Regions from separate parts of the Pseudomonas sp. R2-7-07 genome, predicted to be linked through region 2. Evidence: predicted binding sites of a transcription regulator. Region 2 holds the regulator's gene; each other region holds the start of a gene.
What was found. The regulator sigma-54, encoded in region 2, starts transcription at its own class of promoters, with help from an activator protein. The targets are predictions, from matches to a motif close to ANTGGCATNNANNTTGCTNT.
Positions count from the first base shown of each region.

Region 1: the regulator sigma-54 is predicted to act here: its motif matches at 4,237-4,256, upstream of glnK (P-II family nitrogen regulator).
Region 3: the regulator sigma-54 is predicted to act here: its motif matches at 6,038-6,057, upstream of C4J86_RS13060 (circularly permuted type 2 ATP-grasp protein).
Region 4: the regulator sigma-54 is predicted to act here: its motif matches at 1,700-1,719, upstream of C4J86_RS18270 (flagellar hook-length control protein FliK).

Region 1 is NZ_CP027759.1:5,587,404-5,595,422, forward strand. It holds gene xerC (tyrosine recombinase XerC) at 1-278, shown strand, start outside; gene C4J86_RS25815 (HAD family hydrolase) at 275-970, shown strand; gene sutA (transcriptional regulator SutA) at 1,243-1,575, opposite strand; gene C4J86_RS25825 (secondary thiamine-phosphate synthase enzyme YjbQ) at 1,678-2,103, opposite strand; gene C4J86_RS25830 (ammonium transporter) at 2,314-3,654, opposite strand; gene glnK (P-II family nitrogen regulator) at 3,690-4,028, opposite strand; gene C4J86_RS25840 (accessory factor UbiK family protein) at 4,451-4,714, shown strand; gene C4J86_RS25845 (YifB family Mg chelatase-like AAA ATPase) at 4,868-6,364, shown strand; gene C4J86_RS25850 (methyl-accepting chemotaxis protein) at 6,398-8,019, opposite strand, start outside.
Region 2 is NZ_CP027759.1:1,128,382-1,136,400, reverse strand. It holds gene mlaD (outer membrane lipid asymmetry maintenance protein MlaD) at 1-463, opposite strand, end outside; gene mlaE (lipid asymmetry maintenance ABC transporter permease subunit MlaE) at 463-1,260, opposite strand; gene C4J86_RS04985 (ATP-binding cassette domain-containing protein) at 1,260-2,069, opposite strand; gene C4J86_RS04980 (KpsF/GutQ family sugar-phosphate isomerase) at 2,377-3,351, shown strand; gene C4J86_RS04975 (HAD family hydrolase) at 3,352-3,876, shown strand; gene lptC (LPS export ABC transporter periplasmic protein LptC) at 3,885-4,457, shown strand; gene lptA (lipopolysaccharide transport periplasmic protein LptA) at 4,444-4,977, shown strand; gene lptB (LPS export ABC transporter ATP-binding protein) at 4,977-5,702, shown strand; gene C4J86_RS04955 (RNA polymerase factor sigma-54) at 5,887-7,380, shown strand; gene hpf (ribosome hibernation-promoting factor, HPF/YfiA family) at 7,457-7,762, shown strand; gene ptsN (PTS IIA-like nitrogen regulatory protein PtsN) at 7,773-8,019, shown strand, end outside.
Region 3 is NZ_CP027759.1:2,878,273-2,886,291, forward strand. It holds gene C4J86_RS13045 (VRR-NUC domain-containing protein) at 1-1,123, shown strand, start outside; gene C4J86_RS13050 (ATP-dependent DNA helicase) at 1,120-3,378, shown strand; gene C4J86_RS13055 (alpha-E domain-containing protein) at 3,505-4,455, opposite strand; gene C4J86_RS13060 (circularly permuted type 2 ATP-grasp protein) at 4,458-5,867, opposite strand; gene C4J86_RS13065 (hypothetical protein) at 6,217-6,762, shown strand; gene C4J86_RS13070 (hypothetical protein) at 6,848-7,063, shown strand; gene C4J86_RS27055 (hypothetical protein) at 7,075-7,209, shown strand; gene C4J86_RS13075 (glycosyltransferase family 32 protein) at 7,245-8,019, opposite strand, start outside.
Region 4 is NZ_CP027759.1:3,992,632-4,000,650, forward strand. It holds gene fliL (flagellar basal body-associated protein FliL) at 1-153, opposite strand, end outside; gene C4J86_RS18270 (flagellar hook-length control protein FliK) at 365-1,651, opposite strand; gene C4J86_RS18275 (Hpt domain-containing protein) at 1,755-2,099, opposite strand; gene C4J86_RS18280 (fused response regulator/phosphatase) at 2,130-3,848, opposite strand; gene C4J86_RS18285 (STAS domain-containing protein) at 3,845-4,150, opposite strand; gene fliJ (flagellar export protein FliJ) at 4,246-4,695, opposite strand; gene fliI (flagellar protein export ATPase FliI) at 4,699-6,057, opposite strand; gene fliH (flagellar assembly protein FliH) at 6,047-6,811, opposite strand; gene fliG (flagellar motor switch protein FliG) at 6,822-7,838, opposite strand; gene fliF (flagellar basal-body MS-ring/collar protein FliF) at 7,831-8,019, opposite strand, start outside.

The DNA.
Region 1 (8,019 bases), 1.3 Mb from region 2:
AACAAGGCCGACGCCTGGGGCCACGGGCCATTCAGTTGCGCGTAAAAGCCGCCGGCGAGCGCGAACTGGGGCAGAACCTGCACCCGCATATGCTCAGGCACTCCTTTGCCAGCCATATGCTGGAGTCGTCCCAGGACCTGCGCGCAGTACAGGAGCTGCTCGGCCACTCCGACATCAAGACCACGCAGATCTACACCCACCTCGACTTCCAGCACCTGGCAACGGTGTATGACAGCGCCCATCCACGGGCCAAACGCATCAAGGGCGGCGACTCATGAGCATCAAGCTGATCACCTTCGACCTGGACGACACGCTCTGGGACAACGTACCCGTCATCATCAGCGCCGAAGCGTCAATGCGCGAATGGTTGGCGCTCAACGCATCCAAGGTCGGCGACTTGCCCCTGGAGCATTTCGCCAGCCTGCGCCAACAGGTGCTGCAACGTCATCCTGAACTCAAACACCGCATCAGTATCCTGCGCCATCGGGTGTTGATGCATGCGTTTGAGGAGGCAGGTTATCCACAGCCTGAAGCCACGCAAATGGCCGACGTGTGTTTTGAAGCGTTCATTCATGCGCGGCATCAACTCACCGTCTTCCCCGAAGCCGAGCCCATGCTCAAAGCCCTGCGCCAGCACTTCCTGCTAGGAGTGATCACCAATGGCAATGCCGACGTACAACGCGTAGGCCTGGCCGACTACTTTCACTTTGCCTTGCGTGCCGAGGATATCGGCATCGCCAAGCCGGATGCGCGGTTGTTTCAGGAGGCATTGCAGCGCGGCGGCGTGAAGGCCGAAGCGGCGGTGCATGTTGGCGATCATCCGGGCGATGACATTGCCGGGGCGCAGCAGGCGGGCCTGCGAGCAGTGTGGTTCAACCCGGCGGGCAAGGCGTGGGAAGGGGATAAACTCCCGGATGCGCAAATTCGCAGCCTGACGGAGCTACCGCAATTGCTCCGCAGCTGGCAGTAACACCAGCGATCCAAATGTGGGAGGGGGCTTAAAGGGGTTCCCTGTAGGAGCGAGCTTGCTCGCGAAAAACGCCCAGGCAACGCGTTCATTCTGGATGAACGAGGGAGCCCTGAGTTCTTCGCGAGCAAGCTCGCTCCTACAAAAAGCCTTCACTGACTGACATTAGGGCTTGCACCTCCCACATCTGGATCACCACAACGCTCGAATAAATCAGCGGGCATGAAAAAACCCGCAGCGACGGCGGGTTCTTTCTTACAAGCAGGTAGCTGACCTCAGATAGGACGGCTGCCGTATTTGTTATCCGGCTTCTTCGGTGGATCAGCCACCACGTTGGGCTCGACCTCGACCACTTTGCCGCCTTTGGCGAGGAATTCTTCCATCGCACGGGCCAGGGCATCGCGCTCTTTGTTCTTGGCTTCAACGCTGGGCAGTTCGTCTACCGAAACAGCAGCCTTGGCCTTGCCTTTGGCTTTGGGCGCGACATCATCGCCAGCACTGTCATCAAGGTCTTCAGCAACGTCATCAGCCGCCGCTTCAAGACTTTCCTCAGTGTCGTCTTCGTCACCTACTTCGAGGTCGTCGTTTTCCAGATCATCGTCGCTCATGTTCTACCTCATGACTTGCGAAAAGCAGATTAGTTATAGCCCAGCTTCACCCTCTGTCGAGGTCGCCGGAAAAAAATCAACATCCACTGGATCACCAGTGGCTTATGCCCCTTCACCGTGCAAGGTGGCGAGGACTTTACGAGCACCGCCATGATCACGGTGCTCGCCCAGATAAACACCTTGCCAGGTCCCCATCGCCAAGCAGCCAGCCTTCACCGGCAAACTCAGCTGGCAGCCCAGGAGACTGGCCTTGAAGTGCGCCGGCAGATCATCCGGACCTTCGTCGTTGTGTTCGAACCCTGCATGGCCTTGCGGTACCAGCAAGTTGAAGAAACGCTCGAAGTCACGGCGAACCGCCGGATCGGCATTCTCGTTGACCGTCAACGAGGCCGAGGTGTGCTGCAGCCACAGATGCAACAGGCCCACGCGACACGCCTTCAATTCAGGCAAGCCGGCAAGCAACTCGTCGGTCACCAGGTGAAAGCCCCGGGGCTTGGCCCGAAGGGTAATCAGGGTCTGTTGCCACATACAGTTCTCCGCCCATCGGCGCGCATTCTAGCGCGCTCTGGAAAAAAACAAAGTGCCGAATACGCCTACATGCCTGTAAGACATTCGCACCCTTAAAAGTGCCGTGTGGATCCCATCACAAAGTTGACGAAAAACCCATGCCACTTATAGGCAGAGACAAACGCCAGACAAAAAAATGCCCGGCAAGCCGGGCATCTTTTTTTTGCGTACTTACAGGTTGTAGCCGCGCTCGTTATGTTGCGCCAGGTCGAGACCGACCGCCTCTTCCTCTTCGGTGACGCGCAGGCCCATGACCATGTCCAGCACCTTGAGGATGACGTAGGTGACGATCGCCGTGTAGATCACGGTGAAGCCGACGCCTTTGCACTGGATCCACACCTGGGCGGCGATGTCAGTGGTAGCGGCGTTGAAGCCACCCATCGACGGAGCCGCGAACACGCCGGTCAGGATCGCGCCGAGGATACCGCCGATACCGTGCACGCCGAAGGCATCCAGGGAGTCGTCGTAGCCCAGCTTGCGCTTGAGGGTAGTGGCGCAGAAGAAACACACCACGCCCGCCGCCAGGCCAATGACCAGGGCGCCCATCGGGCCCACGGTGCCAGCCGCCGGAGTAATCGCAACCAGGCCTGCCACCACACCCGAGGCGATGCCCAGTGCGCTCGGCTTGCCGTGGGTGATCCACTCGGCGAACATCCAGCCCAGCGCCGCAGCAGCGGTAGCAATCTGGGTAACCAGCATCGCCATGCCGGCCGTGCCGTTGGCTGCGGCAGCGGAACCGGCGTTAAAGCCGAACCAGCCGATCCACAGCATGGCCGCGCCGATCAAGGTGTAACCCAGGTTGTGCGGGGCCATCGGGGTGGTCGGGAAGCCTTTACGTTTGCCGAGCACCAGGCACGCCACCAGGCCAGCCACACCGGCGTTGATGTGCACCACGGTGCCACCGGCGAAGTCCAGCACGCCCCAGTCCCACATCAGGCCGCCGTTGCCGCTCCAGACCATGTGCGCAATCGGCGCATAGACCAGCGTGAACCAGATGCCCATGAAAATCAGCATCGCGGAGAACTTCATGCGCTCGGCGAAGGCACCGACGATCAGCGCCGGAGTGATGATGGCGAACGTCATCTGGAAGGTGATGAACACCGCTTCCGGAAACAGCGCCGCAGGCCCGGTAATGCTGGCTGGAGTGACCCCTGCCAGGAACGCCTTGCCCATGCCGCCGAAGAAGGAGTTGAAGTTGACGACGCCCTGCTCCATACCGGTGGTATCGAACGCAATGCTGTAACCGTAGACGACCCACAGGATGCTGATCAGGCCAGTGATGGCAAAGCATTGCATCATCACCGACAGAATATTCTTGGAGCGGACCATGCCGCCGTAGAACAGCGCCAGGCCAGGAATGGTCATGAACAGCACCAATGCGGTGGCGGTCAGCATCCAGGCAGTGTCGCCGGAGTTGAGGACTGGAGCCGCCACTTCGTCTGCCGCCATTGCAAGGCCTGGCATTACGATGGACAACAGGGCTCCGAGCCCTGCGAATGTACGCAGAGTCATAGTGTTTTTCTCCTGGGGCGTTGGGGTTTGGCGGCTTAGATTGCGTCGGTATCGGTTTCGCCGGTACGGATGCGGATAGCCTGTTCCAGATTGACCACGAAGATCTTGCCGTCACCGATCTTGCCGGTGTTGGCGGCCTTGGTTATCGCCTCGATAACCCGGTCAAGATCCTTGTCGTCAATGGCGACATCAATCTTCACCTTCGGCAGGAAATCGACCACATATTCCGCGCCGCGATACAGCTCGGTATGACCCTTCTGCCGACCGAAGCCCTTGACCTCAGTAACGGTAATGCCCTGCACGCCGATCTCGGACAGTGACTCGCGTACGTCGTCCAACTTGAACGGCTTGATGATGGCAGTGACTAGCTTCATGAAAACTCTCTCCCGAATTGGTGGACTTGCCCCAGGAAAACAAACCCGTCTCAAGTCTAAGCGCAGTGCCTGGCTTTGTAACGCATCGTCGCCTCGGCATTTACCGTAGCGACGCCAGCGAACCACTGGTGACGAAACCTGTACCCCTGATCCGTCGGCGCACTGCATTCGTCACAGCGACTGCATCAGTGCATGGGTCATGATCGTCTAAGCAGAAACCTTGCCAGCTCCGTAAAACTCACTGAAATCAGTCCATTGCCCACTCATGCCCATCTGCAGGGCGTTCCGGCGGTGGCGATGCGCATCAAAACAGTGCGCAAGCGCCCATCCCGATGCGCGAAAAGCGTGCGCATCAGGGCCGTGAAAAGACTATAGACGCTGCGTGATACACTGCCGGCCAACAGTTTTCCGGAATATTTCCCATGCTCGCGCCCAAAGACTTCCTCGACGCCCTGAGCGGCCACGCCTCTCGCCTGTTCAGCGGCGACACTCCGCTGCCCCGCAATGAAATCGAAAGCCAGTTCAAGGCACTGCTGCAAAGTGGCTTCAGCAAGCTCGATCTGGTGAGCCGTGAAGAGTTCGACAGCCAGATGGTGGTGTTGGCCCGCACACGTGCGCGGCTTGAAAGCCTGGAGGCAAAAGTGGCGGAACTGGAAGCGCGCCTGACGCCACCCACCGCCGAATAAACGCAATCAGTGCGGGAGGGGGTTTGCCCCCTCCCACATTTGCCCTGCGTTTTTGCCTGATACGTTCTGTAAAACCTCCCCCGCTTTGCTTTTTCCACCCTCGTCTACCCTTGAATAACCCGCAGGAAGCGGCCTCCCATTCAAGGATCGAGCATGTCCCTCGCCATCGTCCACAGTCGCGCCCAGATCGGCGTTGAAGCCCCCGTCGTCACGGTTGAAGTGCATATGGCTAATGGCTTGCCATCACTGACGCTGGTGGGCTTGCCGGAGACGGCGGTAAAGGAAAGCAAGGACCGTGTACGCAGCGCCATTCTCAATTCGGCCCTGCAATATCCGCCGCGTCGCATCACCCTCAACCTCGCGCCCGCCGACCTGCCCAAGGACGGCGGGCGTTTTGATTTGGCGATTGCCCTGGGGATCCTGGCGGCCAGTATGCAGGTGCCGGCGTTGATGCTCGATGACGTTGAGTGCCTGGGCGAGTTGGCGCTGTCCGGCGAGGTACGCGCGGTGAAAGGCGTGTTGCCGGCCGCATTGGCGGCGCGCAAGGCCGGGCGCACCTTGATAGTGCCCAGGGCGAACGCTGAGGAAGCGTGCCTGGCATCGGGATTGAAGGTGATTGCGGTGGACCACTTGCTGCAAGTGGTGGCGCACCTGAACGGGCATGTACCGATCGAGCCCTACCAGTCGGACGGCTTGCTGTATTTGAACAAACCTTACCCGGACCTCAGTGAAGTACAGGGCCAGTTGGCTGCCAAGCGTGCCTTGCTGATCGCGGCTGCGGGGGCGCACAACCTGTTATTCAGCGGGCCGCCCGGCACTGGCAAGACCTTGCTCGCCAGCCGCCTGCCGGGGTTGCTGCCACCACTGAGTGAGCACGAAGCGCTGGAAGTCGCGGCGATTCAATCGGTGGTCAGCCTGGCGCCGTTGAGCCATTGGCCGCAACGGCCGTTTCGCCAGCCGCACCACTCGGCGTCGGGCCCCGCGCTGGTCGGCGGCGGATCGAAACCGCAACCGGGGGAAATCACCCTGGCCCACCACGGCGTGCTGTTCCTCGACGAGTTGCCGGAGTTCGATCGCAAAGTCCTGGAGGTGCTGCGTGAGCCACTTGAGTCGGGGCATATCGTGATTTCCCGCGCCCGCGACCGGGTAAGCTTCCCGGCACGCTTCCAATTGGTCGCGGCGATGAACCCCTGCCCTTGCGGCTATCTGGGCGAACCCAGCGGCCGCTGTCGATGTACGCCGGAGCAGATCCAACGCTATCGCAACAAGCTGTCCGGGCCTTTGCTGGACCGGATCGATCTGCACCTGACCGTGGCGCGGGAGGCCACGGCACTGAGCCCGGCACAACAGACCGGTGACAACACCGCGAAAGCTTCCGCAGCAGTGGCCGATGCACGGGAACGCCAGCAACGCCGCCAAGGATGCGCCAACGCCTTCCTCGACCTGCCGGGGTTGCGCGAGTACTGCAAGCTGGCAAAGGTCGATGAAAGCTGGTTGGAAAGCGCATGCGAACGACTGACGCTGTCGCTGCGGGCGGCCCATCGGTTGCTCAAGGTAGCGCGTACCCTGGCGGACCTGGAACAAACAGACAACATCGCTCGCCACCATCTGCAAGAGGCCTTGCAGTACCGTCCGGCGGCGAGCACTTGAGCCATGCGCCTGCGCATCCTGAATGGCGGTGGCTTAGCGGAACCGGTCTACTTCATGCCGCAGGCCCGCCGCCAGGGTCTCCAGTTCCTTGGCGGTGATCGCCAGGTTCGACACCACTTCACGCTGCTCGCTGTTAGCCAGCGCAATGCTCTGCAGGTTGCTGCTGAGCAAGGTCGCGGTGCTGCTCTGCTCCTGGGTGGCGGTGGTGATGGCGGCAAACTGCTGGCCGGCCGAGCGGCTCTGCTCGTCGATGCGCGCCAGGGCCGAAGCCACGTCGGCATTACGCGACAGGCCTTCCTGCATCAGTACATTGCCGTGTTCCATGGTGCTGATGGCATTCCCGGTTTCCTGCTGGATGCTCTGGATCATGCCGGAAATTTCATCAGTGGCCTGGCGGGTACGCGAGGCCAGGTTGCGCACTTCGTCGGCGACCACGGCAAAGCCACGGCCTTGCTCGCCCGCGCGGGCGGCTTCGATGGCAGCGTTCAGCGCCAGCAGGTTGGTCTGTTCCGCGATCGACGTAATCACGCCAACGATGCCGCCGATTTCCTGGGAACGCTGGCCCAAGGTGTTGATCACCGTCGCGGTGCTGTTCAGGGCGGTGGCGATATGTTCCAGGGACGACGACGCCTCCTGCATCGAGGCACGTCCGATGCGGGTCTGCTGGGCATTTTCCTGGGCCAGGCGCTCGGTGCTGCCCATGTTGTCGGCGATATTCAGCGAGGTGGCGCTGAACTCTTCCACCGCGCCCGCCATGCTAGTGATCTCGCCAGACTGCTGTTCCATGCCTTCATAGGCACCGCCAGACAAACCGGACAACGCCTGGGCACGGCTGTTGACCTCTTCCGCCGCCTTGCGGATGTGCGAAACCATGGTCGACAGCGCTTCGCCCATCTGGTTGAAGCTGCGCGCCAACTGGCCGATTTCGTCATGGCTGGAGACGTTCAGACGCGCGCTCAGGTCGCCCGCACCGAGCGCTTCGGCTTGGCGCACCAGGTCACTCAGGGGCGCGAGCTTGCTGCGCAACAGCCACACGGTGGCGCCCACCGCCAACAGCATGGCCAGCACGCTGCCGATTACCAGGCGCAGGCCGACGTCCCAGGTCACTGCACGAATCTCAGCCTTCGGCATGCTCGCCACCACCGCCCAGGGGCCGCCCTCGAACGGTACCGAAACGCTGTAGAAATCTTCGTTCTTGTCGCTCCAGAAGCGCCCTTCACCCGGCTTCTTCGCCAGGTCGAGCATCACCGGAATGGCTTGATCCAAGGCTTGTACACCGGCCGGCGGCACCAGCCAGTGCTTCTGTTCATCCAGCAGCGAGAGGGAGCCGGTCTGGCCGATACGGAAGCGCTTGAGGTTGTCGAACTGGGCTTTCTGCTCGTCGGTGTAATCGAAACCGATGAACAGCACCGCAATGACTTTTCCGCTGGCGTCACGCACCGGGCTGTACTGGGTCATGTACGAGCGATCGAACAATACGGCCCGACCGATGTAGGTCTGCCCGCTGAACACACGCTGGTAGGCCGGCCCCTGGCGGTCCAGCACGGTGCCGATGGCGCGGTTGCCATCCTGCTTGGTCAGGGACGTGCTGATGCGGACAAAATCATCGCCGCTGCGCACGAATACCGTGGCCACGCCGCCGGACATGTCCTTGA
Region 2 (8,019 bases):
TGGCGTCTTTATTGACCGTGTTGAGCAGGAATTTACCGATCAGGTCTTCAAGCACCAACGACGACTGTGTGTCGTGGATGGTCGAGCCATCCTTGAGCAGGGCTGTTTCCCCGCCTACGCTGACACCGATGTACTTCTCGCCCAGCAGGCCAGCAGTGAGGATAGATGCCGTGGAGTCAGTCGGCAGATTATCTACCTTCTTGTCCAACTGCATCGTCACTCGGCCGGTGAAGCTGTCGCGATCCAGATCGATTGCCGTGACCTTGCCGATGGTCACACCGGCCATGGTCACTTTAGCTCTGACCGTCAAACCGGCGATATTGTCGAAGTACGCATAAAGTTTATATGTGTCGGCGGTGGGGCTGGCCGACAGGCCACTGACCCGCAGGGCCAGCAACAGTAAAGCCAGGATGCCAGCCAGCAAGAAAAGGCCGACACCGATCTCCACAGTGCGGTTTTGCATCAGAAATCTCCAAACATCAAGGCGGTCAAAATGAAGTCAAGGCCCAGTACCGCCAGCGAGGCGTATACAACGGTCTTGGTGGTGGCGCGACTGATCCCTTCTGAAGTGGGCTCACAGTCATAGCCTTGGAATACGGCGATCCAGGTCACTACAAAGGCGAAGACGATGCTCTTTATGATGCCGTTGAGCACGTCACCCGTGAAGGTCACGCTGTTTTGCATGTTGGCCCAGTAGGAACCGTCGTAGACGCCCAACCAGTCCACCGCCACCCACGAACCGCCCCAGATCCCGACCACGCTGAAGATCATTGCCAGCAGCGGAAGGGAAATGAAGCCGGCCCACAGGCGCGGGGCAACAATGTACTTGAGCGGGTCCACGCCGATCATTTCCAGGCTGGACAGCTGTTCGGTGGACTTCATGTTACCGATTTCGGCGGTCAACGCAGAACCTGCACGCCCGGCGAACAGCAACGCGGTGACTACCGGCCCCAGTTCACGCAATAGCGTCAGGGCAACCATCTGCCCTACCGCCTGTTCTGAACCGTAGCTGGACAGAATGTTGAAGCCTTGCAGCGCCAGCACCATGCCGATGAACATCCCGGAGACCACGATGATCACCAGGGACATCACGCCGACCGCATGCAGTTGTTTGAGCAGCAAGCCAAAGCCGCCGCCGATGCCGCCGCGGCCGAGCAAGGCGTGAAACAGGAAAATAGTCGAACGCCCGAGGACTTCGACGATGTCGATGCCCGAGCGACCGAAAAGGCGAACCTTTTCGATAATAGATGTCTTGCGCATCAGCGCTTCCCCAGAAGATCTGCGCGGTAGTCCGCTGCCGGAAAGTGAAAAGGCACCGGGCCATCAGGATCGCCGGTCATGAATTGGCGAATGCGCGGGTTATCGGCGTTCATCAGCTCTTCTGGCGTCCCCTGCCCCAGCACCTGGCCATCACCCACTACATAGAGGTAGTCAGCGATGCTCGCGGTTTCGGCCAGATCGTGAGATACCACGATGCTGGTGATGCCCAAGGCATCGTTGAGCAGACGGATCAGGCGCACCAGTACGCCCATGGCGATGGGGTCCTGGCCCACGAAAGGCTCGTCATACATGAGGATCTGCGGGTCGAGGGCGATGGCTCGCGCCAGGGCGACACGACGCTTCATGCCACCGGACAATTCGTCAGGCATCAGGTCGATGGCCCCGCGAAGCCCTACGGCCTGCAGCTTGAGCAACACAATGTCACGAATCATCTCGTCGGACAGCTGGGTATGCACCCGCAGCGGGAACGCTACGTTTTCGAAAACATCGAGGTCGGTAAACAGCGCACCGCTCTGGAACAGTACCCCCATGTGCTTGCGCGCATCGAACAGATCGCTGCGCGACAGCGTCGGCAGGTTCTGGCCGTTGACCCATACTTCGCCGGCACTTGGGCGCAATTGCATGCCCATCAGGCGCAACAAGGTGGTCTTGCCGCAACCGGAAGGCCCCATGATGCCCGTGACTTTTCCGCGAGGAATGCGAATATCGACGTTATTGAAGATGCTGCGCGTACCGCGCTTGAAGGAAAGGCCCTTCAGCTCGACCGCGTAGGCGTTATCGGCACTCATCTAATCTCCTTGGGATGCAGCCTTTCACTCAGACACCATGTATGCGACTTTGGTTTGCAACGGATGTGCAATAGTTACGCCATGGGTTGGGCGGACCGAACTGGCCGCGAACTATATCACTGCTGGTGCAGAGCCCCCAAGGCCGGAACAGCGCTTGTTCAGATTCAGCACAGCGAAAAACGTTGCCAGCGATGTTATTCAGACGAATCCTGGAGACGCTCAGAATAAAGCCTGACGAACTTATGTGAGCGAATCGATCATTACCGCTATAATCGCCGACTTTTCGTCAGGCTATACGACTTCAGACATGAGCCAATCCAGCGACCTCATCCAATCCGCACAACGCACCATCCGCCTCGAGCTGGAAGCCGTAGAAGGTTTGCTGGCGCATATCGACGCAGATTTCGTACGCGCCTGCGAGATGATTCTGGCCAGCAAAGGCCGCGTTGTCGTGGTTGGCATGGGCAAGTCCGGCCACGTCGGCAACAAGATCGCCGCTACGCTGGCCAGCACCGGAACCACAGCGTTCTTCGTGCACCCGGCCGAAGCCAGCCATGGTGATATGGGCATGATTACCAAGGATGACGTGATTCTGGCATTGTCCAACTCCGGCACCACCAACGAAATCGTCACCCTGCTGCCGCTGATCAAGCGCCTGGGCATTAAGATGATCAGCGTCACCGGCAACCCGGAATCGACACTGGCCAAGGCCGCCGAAGTGAACTTGAACGTTCATGTCGCCCATGAAGCCTGCCCGCTGAACCTGGCGCCCACCTCGTCGACGACTGCGGCACTGGTCATGGGCGACGCGCTGGCGGTGGCGCTGCTTGAGGCTCGTGGGTTCACCGCTGAAGATTTCGCATTTTCGCACCCCGGTGGCGCCCTGGGCCGTCGCTTGCTGTTGAAAGTGGAAAACGTCATGCATGCGGGCGATGAACTGCCCCACGTGCAACGCGGCACCTTGCTCAAGGACGCGTTGATGGAAATGACCCGCAAGGGCCTGGGCATGACCGTGATCCTGGAAGCCGATGGCCGACTGGCCGGCGTGTTCACCGACGGCGATTTGCGGCGCACCCTGGACCGGGCCATCGACATCCATACCGCAACCATCGATGCCGTGATGACGCCCCACGGCAAGACCGCGCGCCCCGAAATGCTTGCAGCCGAAGCCCTGAAGATCATGGAAGACCACAAGATCGGCGCGCTGGTGGTGGTCGATGACCACAACCACCCTATCGGCGCCCTGAACATGCACGACTTGTTGCGTGCAGGAGTGATGTAAATGACCAGCGACCTGTTGCAACGCGGTAAAAACATCAAGTTGGCGATATTCGACGTCGATGGCGTGCTGACCGATGGCCGCCTGTACTTTCTCGAAGACGGCAGCGAATTCAAGACGTTCAACACCCTCGACGGCCAGGGCATCAAGATGCTGATGGCGGCAGGCGTGCAAACAGCGATTATCAGTGGTCGAAAGACCCCCGTTGTGGAACGTCGCGCACAAAACCTCGGAATTGCTCACCTGTATCAAGGCCGCGAGGATAAACTGGTGGTGCTGGACGAGCTTCTTGGCCAACTCAACCTAAGCTATGAACAAGTCGCCTATCTGGGTGACGATCTGCCTGACCTGCCGGTAATCCGTCGGGTAGGCCTGGGCATGGCCGTCGCCAATGCCGCAGCGTTTGTGCGTGAACACGCCCATGGCATTACCGCCGCCCGCGGTGGCGAAGGTGCCGCCCGCGAGTTCTGCGAGTTGATCCTGCGTGCCCAGGGCAGTCTTGAAGCGGCCCACGCCGCCTACTTATAGAGCGTTATATGCTGAGCAAAAAGATTCGCAACTTCCTGCTATTCGGGGTCATCGCCGCGCTGTTGCTCGCGGTGGGCTACTGGAATATCAGCCCGGAGCGCTTTCTCGACAAACCTGTCGTGCAGGTGGATGAAAGCATCATCGACAACTTCGCCACCAACACCCACACCGTGCAGTTCCTGCCCGATGGCAAGGTGCAGTACGAGTTGGTCTCCGACAAGGTCGAGCGCCTGAAAGCCTCGGAAGTCAGCCTGCTGACCAATCCGGACTTGAACATGTACCGTGGCACCGAACTGCCGTGGCACGTCACCAGCCTGCGTGGCGAGGTCAATCCGGACGGCACCGAAATCGAACTGATCGACTCGGTGCGCGTCGCACGTACAGACGCGCAGAACCGGGACACCATTATTACCAGCAGTCGCATGACGGTATTCCCACAACAGCAATATGCGCAGACCGAGCAAGACGTTAGAATCGACGGCGCTGGCGGTGTATCGACCGGCAAGGGAATGAAAGCGTATTTGAAAGAAAGCAGGATACACCTGCTATCGAACGTAAGAGGACAGTATGAGGCTCGTTAAAACCCTCCCTATTTTGCTCGGTCTGGGCGCAGCACTGGGAAGCGTGAGCGCCTGGGCTCTGCCGAACGATAGCCAGCAACCGATCCACATCTCGGCTGACGATGCGCAGTTGGATGACAAGCAAGGCGTCGCGACCTACACCGGTGGCGTGATCATCACCCAAGGCTCGATGAAGATCACCGGTAATACGGTGACACTGACTCGCACCCAGGCCGGCGATATCGACGTCGTGACCTCGGTGGGCAACCTGGCTTACTTCGAGCAGAAGCAAAAGGCAGAAGACCCAGGGCCGATGAAAGGCTATGGCAAGACTATCCAGTACCATGCCCAGCAAAATCGCATCGTATTGATCGACCAGGCCAAGGTGTTGAGTGCCGACGGTAACTCCACCGAAGGCGAGAAGATCGTCTACAACACCCAGACCCAGGTCGCCCAGGCGGGTCGCGCCAATGGCAACAAGGTCACCGCGCCTCGCCCACGGATCGACATGGTCATCCAGCCGAAGAAGAAGGCCGAGTAATGGCAACCCTGAAAGCCCAGCATCTGGCCAAGGCCTATAAAAGCCGTCAGGTGGTACGCGATGTGAGCCTGTCGATCGACAGCGGCCAGATCGTCGGCCTGCTCGGCCCCAACGGCGCCGGCAAGACCACTTGCTTCTACATGATCGTCGGGCTGGTCCAGGCGGACCAGGGGCGTGTATTGATCGATGACCTGGACGTCAGCCACCAGCCGATGCACGGCCGTGCGCGTGCAGGTATCGGCTATCTTCCGCAGGAGGCGTCGATCTTCCGCAAACTGTCGGTAGCCGACAACATCATGGCAATCCTCGAGACCCGCAAGGAACTCGACCGCGACGGCCGCCGCCAGGAATTGGAAAGCCTGTTGCAGGAATTCCACATCAACCACATTCGCGACAACCTCGGCATGAGCTTGTCCGGTGGTGAGCGTCGCCGCGTGGAGATCGCCCGCGCCCTGGCAACTGCCCCCAAATTCATCTTGCTGGACGAACCGTTCGCTGGCGTTGACCCGATTTCGGTGGGCGACATCAAGCAGATCATTCACCACCTCAAGGCCAAGGGCATCGGTGTGCTGATCACCGACCACAACGTCCGTGAAACCCTCGATATCTGCGAAACCGCTTATATCGTCAACGATGGGCAGCTGATTGCCGAAGGGGATTCCGCGACTATCCTGGCCAACGAACTGGTGAAAGAAGTTTATCTGGGTCACGAGTTCCGCCTGTAAACACGGTGATATCGGGCCATTTGCGAGCGCGCGAGCGAGTCAATAAAAAACTCAGCTTTTTTATTGTTACCGCGCTCTAGGCAAAGGCCCCGATATCAGGCATATAATTTGCTTATGTTTGGCGCTCACGCGCCCTGTCGTGGATGGCGCATTGCGCCGGCGAATAAGGTGTTAAGCCCCTGCCATGAAACCATCGCTAGTCCTGAGAATGGGCCAGCAGCTGACGATGACACCGCAGCTGCAACAGGCCATCCGCCTGCTCCAATTGTCGACCCTGGACCTGCAACAGGAAATCCAGGAGGCCCTGGAGTCCAATCCGATGCTCGAACGCCAGGAAGAAGGCGACGACTTCGACAACACCGACCCCTTGGCCGACAATATCGAGCAAAAGCCCAATCCTGATGTACAGGAACCGTCCTATCAGGAAACCGCCCCTACGGTGGACAACCTCGAGGACGGCGAATGGAACGAACGCATTCCCAACGAGCTTCCGGTGGACACCGCATGGGAAGACGTCTACCAGACCAGCGCCAGCAGCCTGCCCAGCAATGACGATGACGAATGGGACTTCACCACCCGTACGTCGGTCGGCGAGAGCCTGCAGAGCCACCTGCTGTGGCAGCTGAACCTGGCGCCGATGTCCGACACCGATCGCTTGATCGCCGTCACCCTGATCGACTGCATCAATAACCAGGGTTATCTGGACGAAACGCTCGAAGAAATTCTTGAGGCCTTCAACCCGGAGCTGGATATCGAACTGGACGAGATCGAAGCCGTCCTGCACCGTATCCAGCAATTCGAACCCGCCGGCATTGGCGCCCGTACGCTCAGCGAGTGCCTGCTGCTGCAATTGCGCCAGCTACCGGCCAAAACCCCGTGGCTCGCTGAAGCCAAGCGCCTGGTCAGCGACTACATCGACCTGCTCGGCAGCCGCGACTACAGCCAGCTGATGCGCCGCATGAAGCTCAAGGAAGACGAGCTGCGCCAGGTTATCGAGCTGGTTCAGAGCCTCAATCCTCGCCCGGGCTCGCAGATCGAGTCCAGCGAAGCCGAATATGTCGTGCCTGATGTAATCGTGCGCAAGGACAACGAACGCTGGTTGGTGGAACTGAACCAGGAGTCGGTGCCACGTCTGCGGGTCAACCCGCAATACGCCGGCTTCGTGCGCCGCGCCGATACCAGCGCCGACAACACCTTCATGCGCAACCAGCTGCAGGAAGCACGCTGGTTCATCAAGAGCCTGCAAAGCCGCAACGAAACCCTGATGAAAGTGGCCACCCAGATCGTCGAGCACCAGCGCGGCTTCCTGGAATATGGCGACGAGGCAATGAAGCCCTTGGTACTGCACGACATCGCTGAAGCGGTCGGCATGCACGAATCGACGATTTCACGGGTGACCACGCAAAAATTCATGCATACCCCACGGGGTATTTATGAGCTGAAATACTTTTTCTCCAGCCATGTAAGCACCTCCGAAGGCGGCGAATGCTCGTCCACGGCGATCCGCGCGATCATCAAAAAACTGGTTGCCGCGGAAAATCAGAAAAAGCCGTTGAGTGACAGCAAGATCGCTGGTTTACTGGAGGCACAAGGCATTCAGGTCGCCCGTCGAACCGTCGCCAAGTACCGCGAGTCTCTCGGGATCGCGCCTTCCAGCGAGCGAAAGCGTTTGATGTGACGGGCGGGGCACAGCGTTCCAGTGGCAGGCGCTTTTCGCCTGCCGCTTTATGCACTGGCAACGAAGGAGAAGCTGTATGCAAGTCAACATCAGTGGACACCATGTAGAAGTCACCCCACCCATGCGCGAATACGTCGAACAGAAGCTGAAAAAGCTTGAAGGACATTTCGACAAGATCACCAACGTGCAGGTCATCATGAAGGTCGATAAGCTTCAGCAGAAAATTGAAGCGACCCTGCAGATACCCGGTGGCGAAGTGGTTGCTAACGCCGAGCATGAAGACATGTATGCATCGATCGACTTGCTCACCGACAAGCTTGACCGCCAACTCAAAAAGCATAAGGAAAAGAATCTGCACCTGATGCAAGGTACAGGTCGTTAACTCTCCCCCCATGATCCGACTTGAAACCATCCTGACCCCCGGCCGTTCCCTTGTGAACGTGCCGGGCGGCAGCAAGAAAAAAGCCCTCGAACAAATTGCCAACCTGATCAGCAGCCAAGTGCCTGACCTGGAGATGCAAGATGTCTTCGAGGCTCTGATCGCCCGTGAAAAACTTGGCTCGACCGGTTTTGGCAACGGCATCGCCATCCCCCACTGCCGCCTCAAAGGCTGCACAACTCCGGTCAGCGCACTGCTGC
Region 3 (8,019 bases), 1.7 Mb from region 2:
CTGGTCGGAGTTCGTGCTGGCGGACCTGGGCATTTACACCTATGAGAAGGTGCCGTTCTGCGCCGAGTCTCGTGGATTGCGCAGCCGCGCCGACGTGGAGGGCTGTGTGTTCCTGCACCAGTGCCAGCAAGCGTTTGAGGCGGGTGAGGCGCTGGAAACGGTGTTGGCCCACATCGCCAGCTTGCACACCGACAACCCCTGGCTGGAAAAACGCCGCGCCAAGTTGCTGTTCCAGATCGGCCAATGCTGTGAACGCAGCGCTGAACTGGGCTTGGCCGAGCAGATCTATCGCGGCTGCAGCTATCCCGGCGCGCGCGCGCGATTGATCCGCGTATTGGAACGTCAGGAGGCTTATGCGCCCGCCCTGGCGTTGGCCGTCGCCGCGCAACAGGCACCGGAAAGCGCCGCCGAGCAGCAACATCTGCTGCGCGTACTGCCGCGCCTGCGGCGCAAGCTGGGTGAGCCGAAGGTGGCGAAGGCCAAGCCGCGGGCCCTCACGCGCCTGGACCTCGCCTTGGCATTGCCCGAGCCGCTGATGTCGGTGGAATATTGCGTGCAGGCCCATCTGAGCGAGCCGGACGCGCCGGTGCATTATGTGGAAAATGGCCTGATCAATTCGCTGTTCGGCCTGCTGTGCTGGGACGTGATTTTCGCGCCGCTGCCAGGCGCGTTTTTCCACCCGTTCCAGCGCGGGCCGGCCGACCTGCACAGCGAAGACTTCCAACAACGCCGCGCCGCCTTGTTCAGCGCGTGTTTCGAGCAATTGCGCGACGAGCGCTACAAAACCACCATCCGCCAACGCTACGTGGACAAATGGGGAATTCAATCGCCCTTTGTGTTCTGGAACCTGCTCAGCGAAGAGCTGCTGGAACAAGCCCTGACGTGCCTGCCTGCCGAACATTTGCGCTACTGGTTCGAGCGGCTACTGCTGGACATCCGCGCCAACCGCACCGGGATGCCCGACTTGATCCAGTTCTGGCCGGCGCAAAAAACCTACCGCATGATCGAGGTCAAAGGCCCTGGCGACCGCCTGCAGGACAACCAGCTGCGCTGGCTGGAATTCTGCGGTGAGTACCAGATGCCGGTCACGGTCTGTTATGTGCGCTGGGCAGAGTCCGCTTGAGCTATAGCGTCGCGGTGCGGGCGTTGTGTGAGTTCACGGCCAAGGTCGGAGACCTGGACTTGCGCTTTACCCCATCGCCCAGCGCCCAGGAAGGCATCGTCGGCCATCGCACGGTGGCGTCGCGGCGCAGTGCCCACTATCAGAACGAAGTGGCGCTCGAAGGCGAGTATCAGCAACTCAAGGTACGCGGCAGGGCGGACGGCTATGACCCGGACAGCAATCGCCTCGAAGAAGTAAAAACCTATCGCGGTGACCTCCAGGCCCAGCCGGCCAACCATCGGCAACTGCATTGGGCCCAGGTCAAGGTCTACGGCTGGTTGATGTGCCAGAAGCTGGGGCTTGATGAGATCGAGCTGGCGCTGGTGTACTTCGATATCGTCGGCGAGGGCGAAACCCTGCTCAAGCAACGCTTTGCCGCGCCCGACCTCGAACACTTCTTCAACCAGCAATGCGCGCTGTTTCTGCGCTGGGCCCACCAGCAGATGCAGCACCGTGAAGCGCGCAACCGCGCCGCGCAGAGCCTGGCGTTTCCCCATGCCGAGTTTCGCAGCGGCCAACGCGCGCTGGCCGAATCGGTGTACAAGGCGGTGAGTACCGGCCGCTGCCTGATGGCCCAGGCGCCTACCGGCATCGGCAAGACCGTCGGTACGCTGTTTCCGATGCTCAAGGCCCTGGCACCACAGCAACTGGACACGGTGTTTTTTCTCACCGCCAAAACCCCCGGTCGCAAGCTGGCGCTGGATGCCGCCCAAGTGCTGTACGACAGCAGCCCCGACTTGCCTTTGCGGGTGCTGGAACTGGTGGCGCGGGACAAGGCGTGCGAGCACCCGGATAAAGCCTGCCACGGCGATTCGTGCCCGCTGGCCAAGGGCTTTTACGACCGCTTGCCCGCCGCGCGCCAGGCGGCGTCCGGGGTTCGCCTGCTTGATCAACGTAATCTGCGCGAAGTGGCGCTGGCCCACGATGTGTGCCCGTATTACCTGAGCCAGGAAATGGCGCGCTGGACCGACGTTGTGGTTGCTGACTACAACTACTATTTCGATTTTGGCGCGATGCTCTTCGGCTTGGCCCAGCTCAACCAATGGCGCGTCGCAGTGCTGGTGGACGAAGCCCATAACTTGGTCGAGCGCGCGCGTTCGATGTACAGCGCGAGCCTCGATCAGTACAGCCTCAAGACCCTGCGCGAAAGTGCGCCCGAGGTGCTGAAAAAGCCCTTGCAGCGCCTGAACCGTGAGTGGAACGCCTTGCACAAGGACCAGCTCGCGGCGTATCAGGCCTACGCGGCCAAACCCGACAAGCTGCTCCAGGCCCTGAGCCTGTGCGCCAGCGCCATGGGCGATTACTTCAACGAGCATCCCGAAGCCCTGAATGGCGACCTGCAAGCCTTCTACTTCGAAGCGCTGCAATTTGCCAAGGTGGCCGAGCTGTTCAATGAGCACTTCATCTTCGACATCAGCAAGCGCACGTTCAGCGGCAAGCGCAGCAGCTCGACCCTGTGCCTGCGCAACGTGGTGCCGGCCGAATTCATCCGGCCCAGGTTGACCGCCGCGCGCAGCAGCGTGCTGTTTTCCGCAACCCTGAGCCCACGCCACTATTACGCCGACCTGCTCGGGCTGCCGACGGATACCGCCTGGATCGACGTCGAATCGCCGTTCCAGGCCGAGCAATTGCGGGTGAGTATCGTCGAGCGGATCTCCACGCGCTTTGTGCATCGCCAGGCGTCGCTGGAACCCATTGTGGCCTTGATCGCCCGGCAATTTGCCGAGCAACCCGGCAACTACCTGGCGTTTTTCTCAAGCTTCGATTACCTGCAACAGGTGGCGCAGTTGATGGCCGAGCGTCATCCGCAGATCGCGCTGTGGTTGCAGTCGCGGGGCATGGCCGAGGCGCAGCGCCAGGCTTTTCTGGACCAGTTCACCCAGCACAGCCAGGGCATCGGCTTCGCGGTGCTGGGCGGCGCGTTTGGCGAAGGCATCGATTTGCCCGGTGCGCGCCTGATCGGGGCGTTTATCGCCACCTTGGGCTTGCCGCAGCTCAACCCGGTGAATGAACAGATGAAGATTCGCATGGGCGCGATCTTCGGCGCGGGGTATGACTACACCTATTTGTACCCCGGTATCCAGAAAGTCGTGCAGGCGGCGGGGAGGGTGATCCGCAGCCAGCACGACCGCGGGGTGGTGATGTTGATCGATGACCGCTTTGGCGAGGCGCGGGTGCGGCAGTTGTTGCCCAGGTGGTGGTCGATTGATAGCTGACAGGTGGACTGCGGTCCATGTGGGAGGGGGCTTGCTCCCGATAGCGGTGGGTCAGCTACAAATAGGCTGGCTGATACACCGCCATCGGGAGCAAGCCCCCTCCCACAGTTTTGATCTGGGGTGCGCTTAGACCACTTCCAGATACGAGCTTTGTATCGACCGCGCCAACTCGCGCACGCTGTCGATAAAGTCCGTCAGCCGTGTGTGCAGCCCGTCTTCCAGGATCTCATCGATGCCCGTGTACCTGAGCCGCGCCTCGAACTCCGCCGCGAGGCGCTGCGCCGTGCGCCCGTAGCTGCCGGGCAGGTCGGCGAGGATATGGCTCAGTTCCTCGATGCACGCATGCAGCGAGCGCGGCACATCACTGCGCAGCAGCAGCAACTCCGACACCGAGCGTGCATTCAAGGCGTTCGGGTACAACTCGGTATACGCCTCGAACGACGATAACGCGCGCAGCAGGGCGCTCCACTGGTAATAACCGCGTGCCGACAGGTCGCTGACTTCCTCGGACTCTTCACCAAACATCTCATAACGCGCATCCAGCAGGCGCAGGGTGTTATCCGCGCGCTCGACAAAGGTGCCCAGGCGAATGAATCGATAGGCGTCATTGCGCATGATGGTGCCGGAGGTGGCGCCGCGAAACAGGTGCGAGCGTTGCTTGACCCAGTCACAGAAGTGGCTGATGCCGTGTCGCGCCAGGCCGCCGGCGGCGATGCTGCGCATTTCCAGCCAGGTGGCGTTGAGGTTTTCCCACATGTCGGCGGTGATGCGTCCGCGCACCGCATGGGCATTGCTCCGGGCGGCGCGCAGGCAGTTGTAGATGCTCGCCGGGTTTTCTTCATCCAGGGCGAAGAAATGCAGCATGCGTTCGGCGTCCAGTTGCGTGTGGCGCTCCAGGTAACTGTCCAGGGTGCCGCTGCTGAGCAGTGACATCGCCAGTTCGTCCAGCCCATCGCTGCGCCCGGCCTGGGGCATCAACGACAGCGAATAGCTGACTTCCAGCATGCGCGCCAGGTTCTCGGCGCGTTCCAGGTAGCGGGACATCCAGTACAAGTCTGCGGCGGTTCTACTCAACATACTCAGCCCTCCACCACCCAGGTGTCCTTGGTTCCGCCGCCTTGCGACGAGTTGACGATCAGCGAGCCTTCACGCAACGCCACGCGCGTCAGGCCACCGGGCACCAGGCGCGTTTCCTTGCCCGACAGCACAAAGGGGCGCAGGTCGATATGCCGTGGCGCGATGCCGTTTTCGACAAAGGTCGGGCAGGTCGACAGGCTCAGGGTCGGCTGTGCAATGTAGGCGTGGGGCCGGGCCTTGATGCGCTGGCGGAAGTCCTCGATCTCGGCGGCGCTGGACGCCGGGCCGACCAGCATGCCGTAGCCGCCGGAGCCCTGGGTTTCCTTGACCACCAGGTGCTCAAGGTTGGCCAGCACATGGGACAGCTCCTCTGGTTTGCGGCACTGGAAGGTCGGCACGTTTTGCAGCACCGGCTCTTCATCCAGATAGAACCGGATCATGGCCGGGACATAGGGGTAGATCGACTTGTCATCCGCCACGCCGGTGCCGATGGCGTTGGCCAGCACCACGTTGCCGGCGCAATACGCCGCGACCAGGCCGGGCACGCCGAGCATCGAGTCGGGATTGAACGCCTCGGGGTCGAGGAACGCGTCGTCAATGCGCCGGTAAATCACGTCCACTGCCTTGGGGCCGTCGGTGGTGCGCATGAACACCTTGAGGTCGTGGACGAACAGGTCGGCGCCTTCCACCAGCTCCACGCCCATCTCCCGGGCAAGGAAGGCGTGTTCGAAAAACGCGCTGTTGAAGCGGCCCGGCGTCAGTACCACCACGTTGGGGTTGTCCAGGCGGCTCGAACTTTTCAGGGTCTTGAGCAGCAGGTTGGGGTAGTGGTCCACCGGCGCAATGCGCTGCTTGGCGAACACTTCCGGGAACAGGCGCATCATCATCTTGCGGTCTTCGAGCATGTAGCTCACGCCGCTGGGGGTGCGCAGGTTGTCTTCAAGCACGTAGTAGGTGCCGTCGCCGTCGCGCACCAGGTCCACCCCGGAAATATGCGAATAGATGCCCCGGTGCAGGTCGAGGCCGACCATTGCCTGCTGATAGCCCTCGTTGCCCAGCACCTGGTCGGCCGGGATGATTCCGGCCTTGATGATGCGCTGGTCGTGGTAGATGTCGGCGAGGAACATGTTCAGCGCGTTGACCCGCTGGATGCAGCCGCGCTCGATCACGCTCCATTCGCTGGCGGGGATGCTGCGGGGGATGATATCGAAGGGGATCAGGCGCTCGGTGTCCTGTTCGTCGCCATAGAGGGTGAAGGTGATCCCGGCGCGGTGGAACAGCAAATCGGCTTCGCGGCGTCGCTGGGCCAGCAGTTCCGGCGGCGTGTTGGCCAGCCAGCGGGAGAAATCCTGGTAGTGCGCGCGGCAAACGCCTTGCGCGTCATTCATTTCGTCAAAGAAAGATCGAGCCATTCCAGTACCTTGTCAGTGCCGAGGGGAGCGCGGGGGGCACTGCCGCTTTTAAACGCATTTTTATGAGCCCGTGGTCGAGGGTGCCAACGGGCCTGGTCCTTACTTTCTTATGGGGTCGGCTCTGGGTCGGGGGGTAACGAATGCTCCTGAATGTGGGCAGATGAATGGTTTAAGCAAGGCGTGTGCCGGAACCGCTGAGGCACGGTGATTATCCCGTGGCGTGGGCGTTTGCCGCCGCTGGCTGCGAGGCGGCCCTCACCACGGCGCCTCAATTTGGTGCACGACAAACTTGAACTTCCCCCTGACGCGCTTCTTCTAATAAGCCTTGAAACCTTGTGGAGCCCCCGTCGTGCCTAGAATCATTTCGCCCAACTCCCCGGAAGCGGCGCTGACCGACCACAGCGAGCACAACGCCAAGATCTTCGGTTCGCCCAAGGACCGTCTCGACTTCTATCGTCGCGAGATCCAGTACGAAACCAGCATCCTGGCCAACCGCACCGACGCCTACCTCACCGCCCAGTCATTCCTGGTCATTGCCTTCGTCTCCGGGATGGGCAATCTCAACCCGGAGTGGGGCAAGCTGTTCACCCTGCTGGTGCCGGCCATTCTCGCCGCGCTGGGGATCCTCAGCTCACTCAACGCCTGGCCGGGCATACGCGCCGCCTACGAGATCATCGATCACTGGCACTACAAGCAAAGCGAGCTGCTGCGCAGTGAACCGGTGATGGGCATGGCCTACGATGACTCGCCGTTGTTTTCCGAAATGGAGTCGACCCACAAGGGCTATCGCAAATCGCTGCTGTTTTCCATGCGCGCGCCTTGGTTATTCATGGGGTTCTGGCTGGTATTGGGCATCTATGCCTTCTACATCCAGGTCGACAACCCATTGCACTGAGCAATCGGACTGAACTTCATCCCGTAACGCGGCGCCTTAGCATTACGGGGTACAGATGCCCCACAGGCCTGTAAAGAGGTGTGCCATGACGACTAACAACGATCCTCAAACCAGTAACCGCAACGACCCAGTGATCGACGGCGGCGAGCCGGCCCCCAGCACTGGCGCCGATGCCCCCAAAGACCCAAAGCCGGCAAGCGACCCAGAGGCCAAGGAAAACGACTACAGTCCAGACTTCAAGCCTGAGCCGCTCGAGCCCAAGCCTGAAACCGATGCTGATATCGATACCCAAGGCGGTTAGAGGAGATGGTCATGTCAAAAGAACTGGACGAAGAACTCAACGATCCTGGAAATGAAGACCCAGGCTCGTTGATGGACGATGCTGAAGTGCCGCTCAACGACCTGGATGAAGCGGCGGACGTCGGCAACACCGAGGAGCAGGACTGATCCGTCCGGACGGGTAGAGGTTGAACGAGGGGCGATCAGCCAGTCTTCCAGGAATGGTCGGCCCCTGGTTTCACGTTGAATTTATGGCGAAGCGGGAAATAATGCTCGCGCATTTTACTGATATGAAGGCGCAGCAGCAGGGGCGGCTTAATACCCCGTTCTCGATATAAGTCCAGGGCTCTCTCTTCGTTGTTGACGACCGGCCCAGACGAGACCAGTTCTCCGTCCACGACATTCGTATCTTTTGAGAACCCTTCCAGTCCCAGCTCATACATATCGGGTCGTTTTGCCTTGAGTGTGTCGTTGAGCAGGGTAGGGCCCGTCGTTTCGAATAGTTTTTTCCCGTATTCGTCGAGATCAGAGGTAAATGCACCACCGTTGATAGACTGCCGGGCCACCGGGCGGTTGTTCACAAAATAGGGTTTGTTCGCGGCAAAGCGCTTGTGCATTTCAGTGATGACTTCTTTCATCAACGGGTTGCCAGGCTGGGTGGCAAAGTTACTGTTGTTATAGAAAGGTTTGAAGTCGGTGGACCGATGCACCACCGGGTGACCGAGCAGGACATCATTGGCCCCCGCCATTAACGCGCCGGAATCGACGTTGGTCTGGATGAGGTCATCGGTGTCCAGGTAAACCCCACCATGCTTGTGCATGATTTGATAACGCGCGATATCCGAAGTGGCCGCCAGGTTTTTACCTTGTCCTTGACGGAAATAATTGTACATTTCATCAGTTTTCAACTGTGTGTAGAGGGCATCCTCCCGAAAGTTCTTGACCGTCACGCCGGGGGCTTTGTCTTTCAGGGTGGTT
Region 4 (8,019 bases), 2.9 Mb from region 2:
GGGAGCCGGCTTGCTGGCACTGCTGTGCATGATGTACCAGGTGCCACCCACCGAGGCGCCAATGGCCAGGAGCAGGCCCAGCACAATCAGCAGGATCAGCTTGAGCTTGCCTTTGCCTGCGGGGGGAGTTGCTGCGTCGTCGCTCTTCGCCATGCCAATAATCCGTCACTATTCTGGGATTCATAGATCTACGGAAAGGCAGGAGCAAGTGTTATGCCAGAGTTGTCTGGCACCAGGGCAACACCAATCAAATGTGGGAGGGGGCTTGCTCCCGATAGCAGTGTGTCATTCAACAAATCTGTTGCTGATACACCGCAATCGGGAGCAAGCCCCCTCCCACATTTTGATCTCTGTTCGGCTTGGGTCAGGCGTAGTAGTCGACAGCGCTGGAGCCGATCACACTGCTCACCACCGGCGCGACGGCGGCCGCCACTTCGCCAGAGTCGGCAGCATCGCCAGCGCTACTGCGGCCGCTACTCACGCCCCGCGCCTGGCTCTGCTGTTGCTGCTGCTCCTGCCCGCGAGACTGGTCGGACACATTCACGTCCACCTGCCCCATGCCTTGCTGGGCGAACATCTCGCGCAGGCGCCCGGACTGGCTTTCCAGCGCTTCACGGACCACCGCATGGCCGCTCATGAAGCTCACTTGGGCCTGCTGGTCGGGCGTCATGTTGACCTTGATGTCCAGGCGCCCCAGTTCGGCCGGCTGCAGCTGGATTTCGGCCGACTTGAGGTTGGCGCTGGAGAGGTACATCACGCGGTTGACCACTTCTTCGGTCCAGCCGCTCTGGTGCATGGCCAGCGGGGCGTTGGTCACCGGCGGCAAGGCGTTGGCGGTTTTCGGCGTGGCGGCCTGGGTCAGCGCGGCGAGGCGGTTGGCAAAGTCATCCACGCGGGTGTCGCTGCTGGCGTCCTTGAGGTCCTTGAGGCCGTCATCGATCAGCGCGCCGAAGGCTTTGTCGCCGCCCTGGCCGGTGCTGTCCTTGGTGGCTTGTTGATCGACCATAGTGGCCAGGCCTGCCGCGAAGTTCTGCGCGGCGGTCGGTTGATCCAGGGGCGTGGCTGGCGCAGTTTTCTGTGGCGCCTGGCTGCTGGCCGATACATGACCGCCCTGCTCCATCGCCAAGCGTACGGCGGGCATCGCATCCAGGGGGTCGGCTTCGGGGTCGAAGGCCGGTGACTTGGCCTGGTCGCTCACGGCAACGGGGGCGGCGGCGACCGGCTGGGGCTTGTCATCTTCCACGACCGCCACAGGCGCTGGCGTTTCCACCGGCACGGCAGCGGGTGTGATCGTGGCGATCAGCGCGGGGTCGACCGGCGGATCGGCCGGCGGCTGTTGCGCCAGGGACGGGTCGGCGGCTGTGTCGGCGGCGTCCTCGTCGGCCTTGGCCGGCTTGGCAGGCAAGGGATTGCCGCTATCGGCAACCGCCGGCGTGCTGGCGGCAGATTGATCGCCGGCTGCCGTCGGTGCCGACTTGCCTGGGGCGTCGGCGGTTTTCAAGGCAGATTTGGCGCCTTGGTTGGCGAACACTTGAGCGAAGCCAGGGCCCTTGTCCCGTGGGTCCGCAGCCGCTGCCACAGGGGTGGCGGCAGGCGCTTGAGGCTTGGCCGCGGGGGCAGCCTGAAGAAGCGAATTAGGGGCGACTGGCATAGGTAAAGGTCTCCACTGCATGGGGTCGGGGATGCAGTATCCAGAGATAGAGCAAGAGTCGGGCCAAGTCGCCCTGGGCAGCTAAATCGCGGTTTGAAGTGCTTCAGAGACTGAAGCGCTGCCGCTCCGACTCATACAGCGGCCGGACCAAGGCAAACTCATGATCGATCTGATCGACCAGGGCCCCGAGGTCCGCCGTCGTCCCAACAGACTCCACTTCCAGGCGCTGACACAACTGCGCCAGTCGCACCGCCCCAAGGTTGCCGCTGCTACCCTTGAAGCTATGGGCGATGCGCCCCAGCGCCTTGGCGTCATCACGCGCTTTGCGCAAGGCGGTGACGCGCTCTTCGGAGTCATGAAGGAAGGTCTCCAGCAACCGTGGGTACTCGTCCTCCATCACCTCCTGCAAGCCCGACAGCACGTCAGGGTCCAGATGAATCTCAGCCACTTGCTCGCTCCTTGATCAAGAATCGGCGGATTATGCCAGAGCCTCCCAGCAAAACTCCACGCAGACACTGCGCCCGCCATCGGACCAGCGTACCGCGCTGCAAAGTTGACGCACCAGGCTCAAGCCGCGGCCAGACAGACGGTCAGCATCCAGCGGCCGCGCCAGCACCTCGTCAACATCGAAGCCAGGCCCGCTGTCCTCGACACGCAACGTCATCTTGCCGCCCTTTGCAGTCGGGGACACCTGCACATGTATGCGGATATGGCCGCTGTTCAATTGCGCCAGCCGCTCGTTGCGCAGGCGGTAGTACTGCGCAAACCCTTCGGCATCTTGCTTGAGCTGTGAATCCAGCCCCAGTACCCCATGTTCGAGGGCATTGGCATACAACTCGGCCATCACCGTGTAGAGCGCACCGCTCTGCTCACGCAGGCCGTGGACCTCCAACAGTAATTGCAGCAGATAGGGCAATGGGTTGTAGCGCCTGAGGGTCTGCGCGCGAAATTCAAAACTCACCGACCAATTCAGCGGGCACGACTGGCCACTGTCGGAATACATCGGTTCCGCCACGCGCAGCGGTTGGCCGGACAGCAAGGTGATTTCAACCATGCTGACGTCGTCCCGTGCCTCACCGCGAAATGCCGCCAGCGCCTGCTCGATATCCTCGAACAAGCGGTCGGGCTCGCGGTTGGCGGCAAACACCTGCTGCAAACGCTCGGCGCCGAACAACTGGTCATTGGCGTCGGCGGTGTCCAGCACCCCATCGGAGAGCAGGAACACCCGGTCGCCCAGGGCCATGGGCCAGACTTCGGTGCTGTCATCGAATGCCTGGGCCGACAGCACGCCCAACGGCAGATGCCGCGACATCAACGGCGTGCGCTTGCCGGTAGCGACCTCATGCACATAGCCCTCGGGCATGCCGCCGTTCCACACCTCCACCACGCGCCGCTCGGTGCTCAGGCACAACAGTGTGGCGCAGCAGAACATGTCCACCGGCAGGATGCGCTTGAGCTTGGCGTTCATCTCGCGCAGGGTCTGCGTCAGCCCATAGCCCTTGGCGGTCATGCCATAGAACACTTCGGCCAGGGGCATGGCACCGATGGCCGCCGGCAGGCCGTGGCCGGTGAAATCGCCGAGCAACACGTGCATGTCGCCGGACGGCGTATAGGCCGCCAGCAACAGGTCCCCGTTGAACAGTGCATAGGGCGATTGCAGGTAGCGGATATTCGGCGCCGCGTTGATGCAACCCGAATGCGCGACCTTGTCGAACACGGCCTTGGCGGTGCGCTGCTCATGTAACAAGTAATCGTTGTGACGGGCGATCTGGTCACGCTGCTGCAGCACCGTGGCTTGTAGCCGCCGCAGGCGGTCCATGGCGTTGATCTTGGCGGCCAGAATCAACTGGTTATAGGGCTTGGGCAGGAAATCGTCGCCGCCGGCGTCCAGACACTCGGCCAGTGCGGCGCTTTCGCGCAGCGAGGTCAGGAAGATGATGGGGACCAACTGCTCGCCCGCCAATTGCTTGATCCAGCGCGCGGCGAGAAAACCATCCATCACCGGCATCATCGCGTCCATCAACACCAACTGCGGGCGCTCGCGCGCAAACACCTCAACGGCTTGCTCGCCATTGGTCGCGGTGAGCACATGGTGACCCTGACGCCGCACGATGGTCGACAACAACAGCAAGTCGGCGGCACTGTCTTCGGCAATCAGGATGGTCAGCGGCTCGGATAAGGGCGCCAGGACTCTCACGAGATATCGAAAAGCTTGTCGAAATTTGAAATGGCGAGGATTTTGCGCACGTCCGTGTTGCTGTTGGTCACGCGCACGTCTGAATTATCGCCACCGGCATGGTCCCGCAGCAGCAGAAGCATGCCCAGGGCCGAGCTGTCCATATACGTGGTTTCTTTCAGGTCCACGACGTACGACTCAGGCACCTTATAGAACCGCTCGTAGGCATCACGAAATGCCTGGTGGCTGCCGAAATCGAATCGGCCCTTGATCGTGATCGTCAACTTCTTCCCATCCAGGGATACATCTGGCTCGATCGACATGTGACTGCTTCCTTGTCATTGGCACTAGACACAAGGTGTAGCAGCTGAACTGGATGTGAGCAACACAGCATTTCAAATGTGCCCTGTTTCGCTGGTTAGAACTGTTCCTGGCGGGGCAGGCGCTGGGACAGCTCGTCGAGCAACTTTTGTTCACGCTTGTCCTCAATGGCCCGCGCTTCGTCGAGATAGCGCTGCACCAATTTGCGCAAACCTTCGACGCGGGCGAACGCCGCTTGCCAGCTTTCGCGCGCCTTATCGAGGTTGTTCTGGTGCCAGGCCAGGCTCTGGCGCTGTTGGCCGACGGCGGTTTCCAGTTGGTTGAGAAAGCCCTGGTACCCCATCAGCCACTGGCCCGACACGCCCTTGCTGCCGCGCTCGATCCACTGTTGCTGATACTCGAGGCGAAAGCGCTCGAGGTCGCCCAGCTTGCTTTCCGCCAGGCGCACCTGGCCCTGGAAATAGCCCAGGCGCTGCACAGCGGTCTTTTCGGCCTTTTCGGCCATTTCCACCACCGGGGCCAGGCGCGCGGCGCGACTGTTGGCCATGGCTTAGCCGCCTGGCGCGGGGGCGAAGATGGACTGCAGATGCGCTTCGCTTTCGCCCATGCTGATCTTGTCGTTCAGCCCCTGGCGCAGGTAGGTCACCAACTGCGGTTGCAGCGCAATGGCCAGGTCGGTCTCGCGATCGCCACCGGCGACGTAGGCGCCAACGCTGATCAGGTCGCGGCTCTGCTGATAACGCGACCACAGCTGCTTGAAGTATTGCGCGCGGGCCATGTGTTCCGGCGTCACCACCGCCGGCATTACCCGGCTGATGGACGCCTCGATATCAATGGCCGGGTAGTGCCCTTCTTCGGCCAGGCGCCGCGACAGCACGATGTGCCCGTCAAGCACGCCCCGCGCCGAGTCGGCAATCGGGTCCTGCTGGTCATCGCCTTCGGACAACACGGTGTAGAACGCGGTGATCGAGCCCCCGCCGGCCTCGGCATTACCGGCCCGCTCCACCAGCTTGGGCAGCTTGGCGAACACTGACGGCGGATAGCCCTTGGTCGCCGGCGGCTCGCCGATGGCCAGGGCGATCTCGCGCTGGGCCTGGGCGAAACGGGTGAGCGAGTCCATCAGCAACAGGACATTCTTGCCCTTGTCGCGAAAATATTCGGCGATGCGCGTGCAATACATGGCGGCGCGCAGGCGCATCAGCGGTGCGTCATCCGCCGGAGAGGCGACGACCACCGAACGCTTGAGCCCTTCCTCACCGAGGCTGTGCTCGATGAATTCCTTGACCTCACGGCCACGCTCGCCGATCAGCCCGACCACGATGATGTCGGCCTCGGTAAAGCGCGTCATCATGCCCAGCAACACCGATTTACCCACACCGGTACCGGCGAACAGGCCCAGGCGCTGGCCGCGACCGACCGTCAATAAACCGTTGATGCTGCGTATGCCCACGTCCAGCGGCACGCTGATGGGGTTACGGTTGAGCGGGTTGATGGTGGGGCCGTCCATCGGCACCCAGTCCTCGGCTTTCATGCCGCCCTTGCCATCCAGCGCGCGACCGGCGCCGTCGAGTACGCGGCCGAGCATGCTCATGCCCATCGGCAGGCGCCCGGTGTCGGCCAGCGGCACTACGCGGGCACCGGGGGCGATACCGGCGAGGCTGCCCACCGGCATCAGGAAAATCTTATTGCCGGAAAAGCCCATCACTTCGGCTTCGACCTGCACCGGGTGGTAGCTGTCGTCGTTGATCACCATGCAGCGGCTGCCCATGGCGGCACGCAAGCCTTCGGCTTCAAGGGTCAGGCCGACCATGCGCAACAGGCGCCCTTCAAGGATCGGCTGGCCGGGCAACTCAGTGGCCTCGGCGTAGCTGCCCAGGCGTTTGGCGAAGCTGGTGCGGTCAAGGCGCATCGGTGGCGTCCAGATCAACGCTCAGATCAGGCTCGGCCGGGTGCAGCACCTGCTCATGCAACTGGTCGAGCAATTTGGTCATGATCTGGCTGATGCGGGTTTCCACCGTGGCATCGATGCGGCTGTGCTCGGTCTCGACGCGGCAGCCACCGGGCTGCAACGCCGCGTCCTCGACGATGCGCCAGGTTTCTTCATGGCGCTCGCGCAAGGCTTTGACCTGCTCGAAATCCTGCGGGTTGATATACAGCCGCACATTGCCGACACCCAGGGGCAGCAGCTTGAGGGCCTCGCGCATCACGCTTTCGATCTGGCTGGAATCCAGCACCAGTTCACGCTGGATCACTTGGCGCGTGATGTGCTGCACCAGGCCGACCATGGATTTTTCCAGCTGCGCGTCCTGTTCGGCGATGGGGGCGAACAGGTTGCCCATCAAGCGCTCCAGGCTGGCCAATTGACCACTGAGGGCTTCTTCGGCTTCCTGGCGAACCTTGAGAGTAGTGCTGCGAAAGCCGTCTTTTTCACCGGCCGCGAAGCCTTCGTTGTAAGCCTCCTGGCGGATGGCTTCCAACTCTTCAAGGGTCAGCGGCTGGACTTCCTCCAGCGGCACTTCTTCCATCTGTGCCGGCGGTTCCTCCACCGGCTCAGGTTCTGGCTCCGGCACGTGGGGGTCGAAGCTGGGCAACGACCAGATGTCGAACCCGCCGACATCCCGCGCGCGAATCAGGTCGCTGGGCGTCTCATCTTTGTTCGACATGCGGGGCGCCTTAAATCATTTCTTCGCCGCCCTTCCCGCCGAGAACGATTTCTCCGGCTTCGGCCATACGGCGGGCAATGGTGAGGATTTCTTTCTGCGCGGTTTCCACGTCGCTGACGCGCACCGGGCCCTTGGCTTCCAGGTCGTCGCGCAACAGTTCGGAAGCACGCTTGGACATGTTCTTGAAGATCTTTTCCTTGACGCCCTCGTCCGAGCCCTTGAGGGCCAGCACCAGCACGTCGGACGACACTTCGCGCAGCAACGCCTGGATGCCACGGTCGTCGACATCGGCGAGGTTGTTGAACACGAACATCAGGTCTTCGATCTGGCCGGACAGGGTGTCGTCGATCTCGCGGATCGAGTCCATCAACTGGCCTTCGACCGAGCTGTCGAGGAAGTTCATGATGTCGGCTGCACGCTTGATCCCGCCCAGGGTGGTGCGCGAGGCGTTCGAGTTGCCCGAGAACTGCTTCTCGAGAATCGTGTTGAGTTCTTTCAGCGCCGCCGGCTGCACGGTGTTCAGCGACGACACGCGCAGGATGATGTCCAGGCGCACTTTATGGTCGAAGTGGCCGAGCACTTCGCCGGCCTGGTCCGGGTCCAGGTAGGCCACGACAATGGCCTGGATCTGGGGGTGTTCGTAGCGAATCACGTCGGCGACCGCGCGCGGCTCCATCCACTTCAGGCTGTCGAGGCCACTGGTGTTGCCGCCCAGCAGGATGCGGTCGATCAGGCCGTTGGCCTTGTCTTCGCCCAGGGCCGAGGTGAGCATTTTGCGGATATAGCTGTCGGAGCCGACGCCCAGGCTGGTCTGGTCGCCGACGATCTCGACGAACTCGCTCATCACCTGTTCGACTTGCTCGCGGTGCACATTGCGCATCTGCGCCATGGCCACGCCGACGCGCTGGACCTCTTTGGGGCCCATGTGGCGCAGCACTTGGGCGGCGTCGGTCTCGCCCAACGACAGCAGCAGCACGGCGGCTTTGTCGACCCGGGAGAGCTTGGCAACAGCGACTCGATCATTCATCAGCGTTAATCCACTCTTTCACGACCTGGGCCACACGGCCCGGGTCTTCTGCCACCAGACTCTTGATTGCGTTCAACTGAGCGTCATAGCCTTCGCTCGGGCTTGGCAACAGGATGCTTTGCGGGCCGCCCAGGCTGACGCGGTCGTTGGCCAACTCGCCGTCCAGGCCACCCATGCCGCC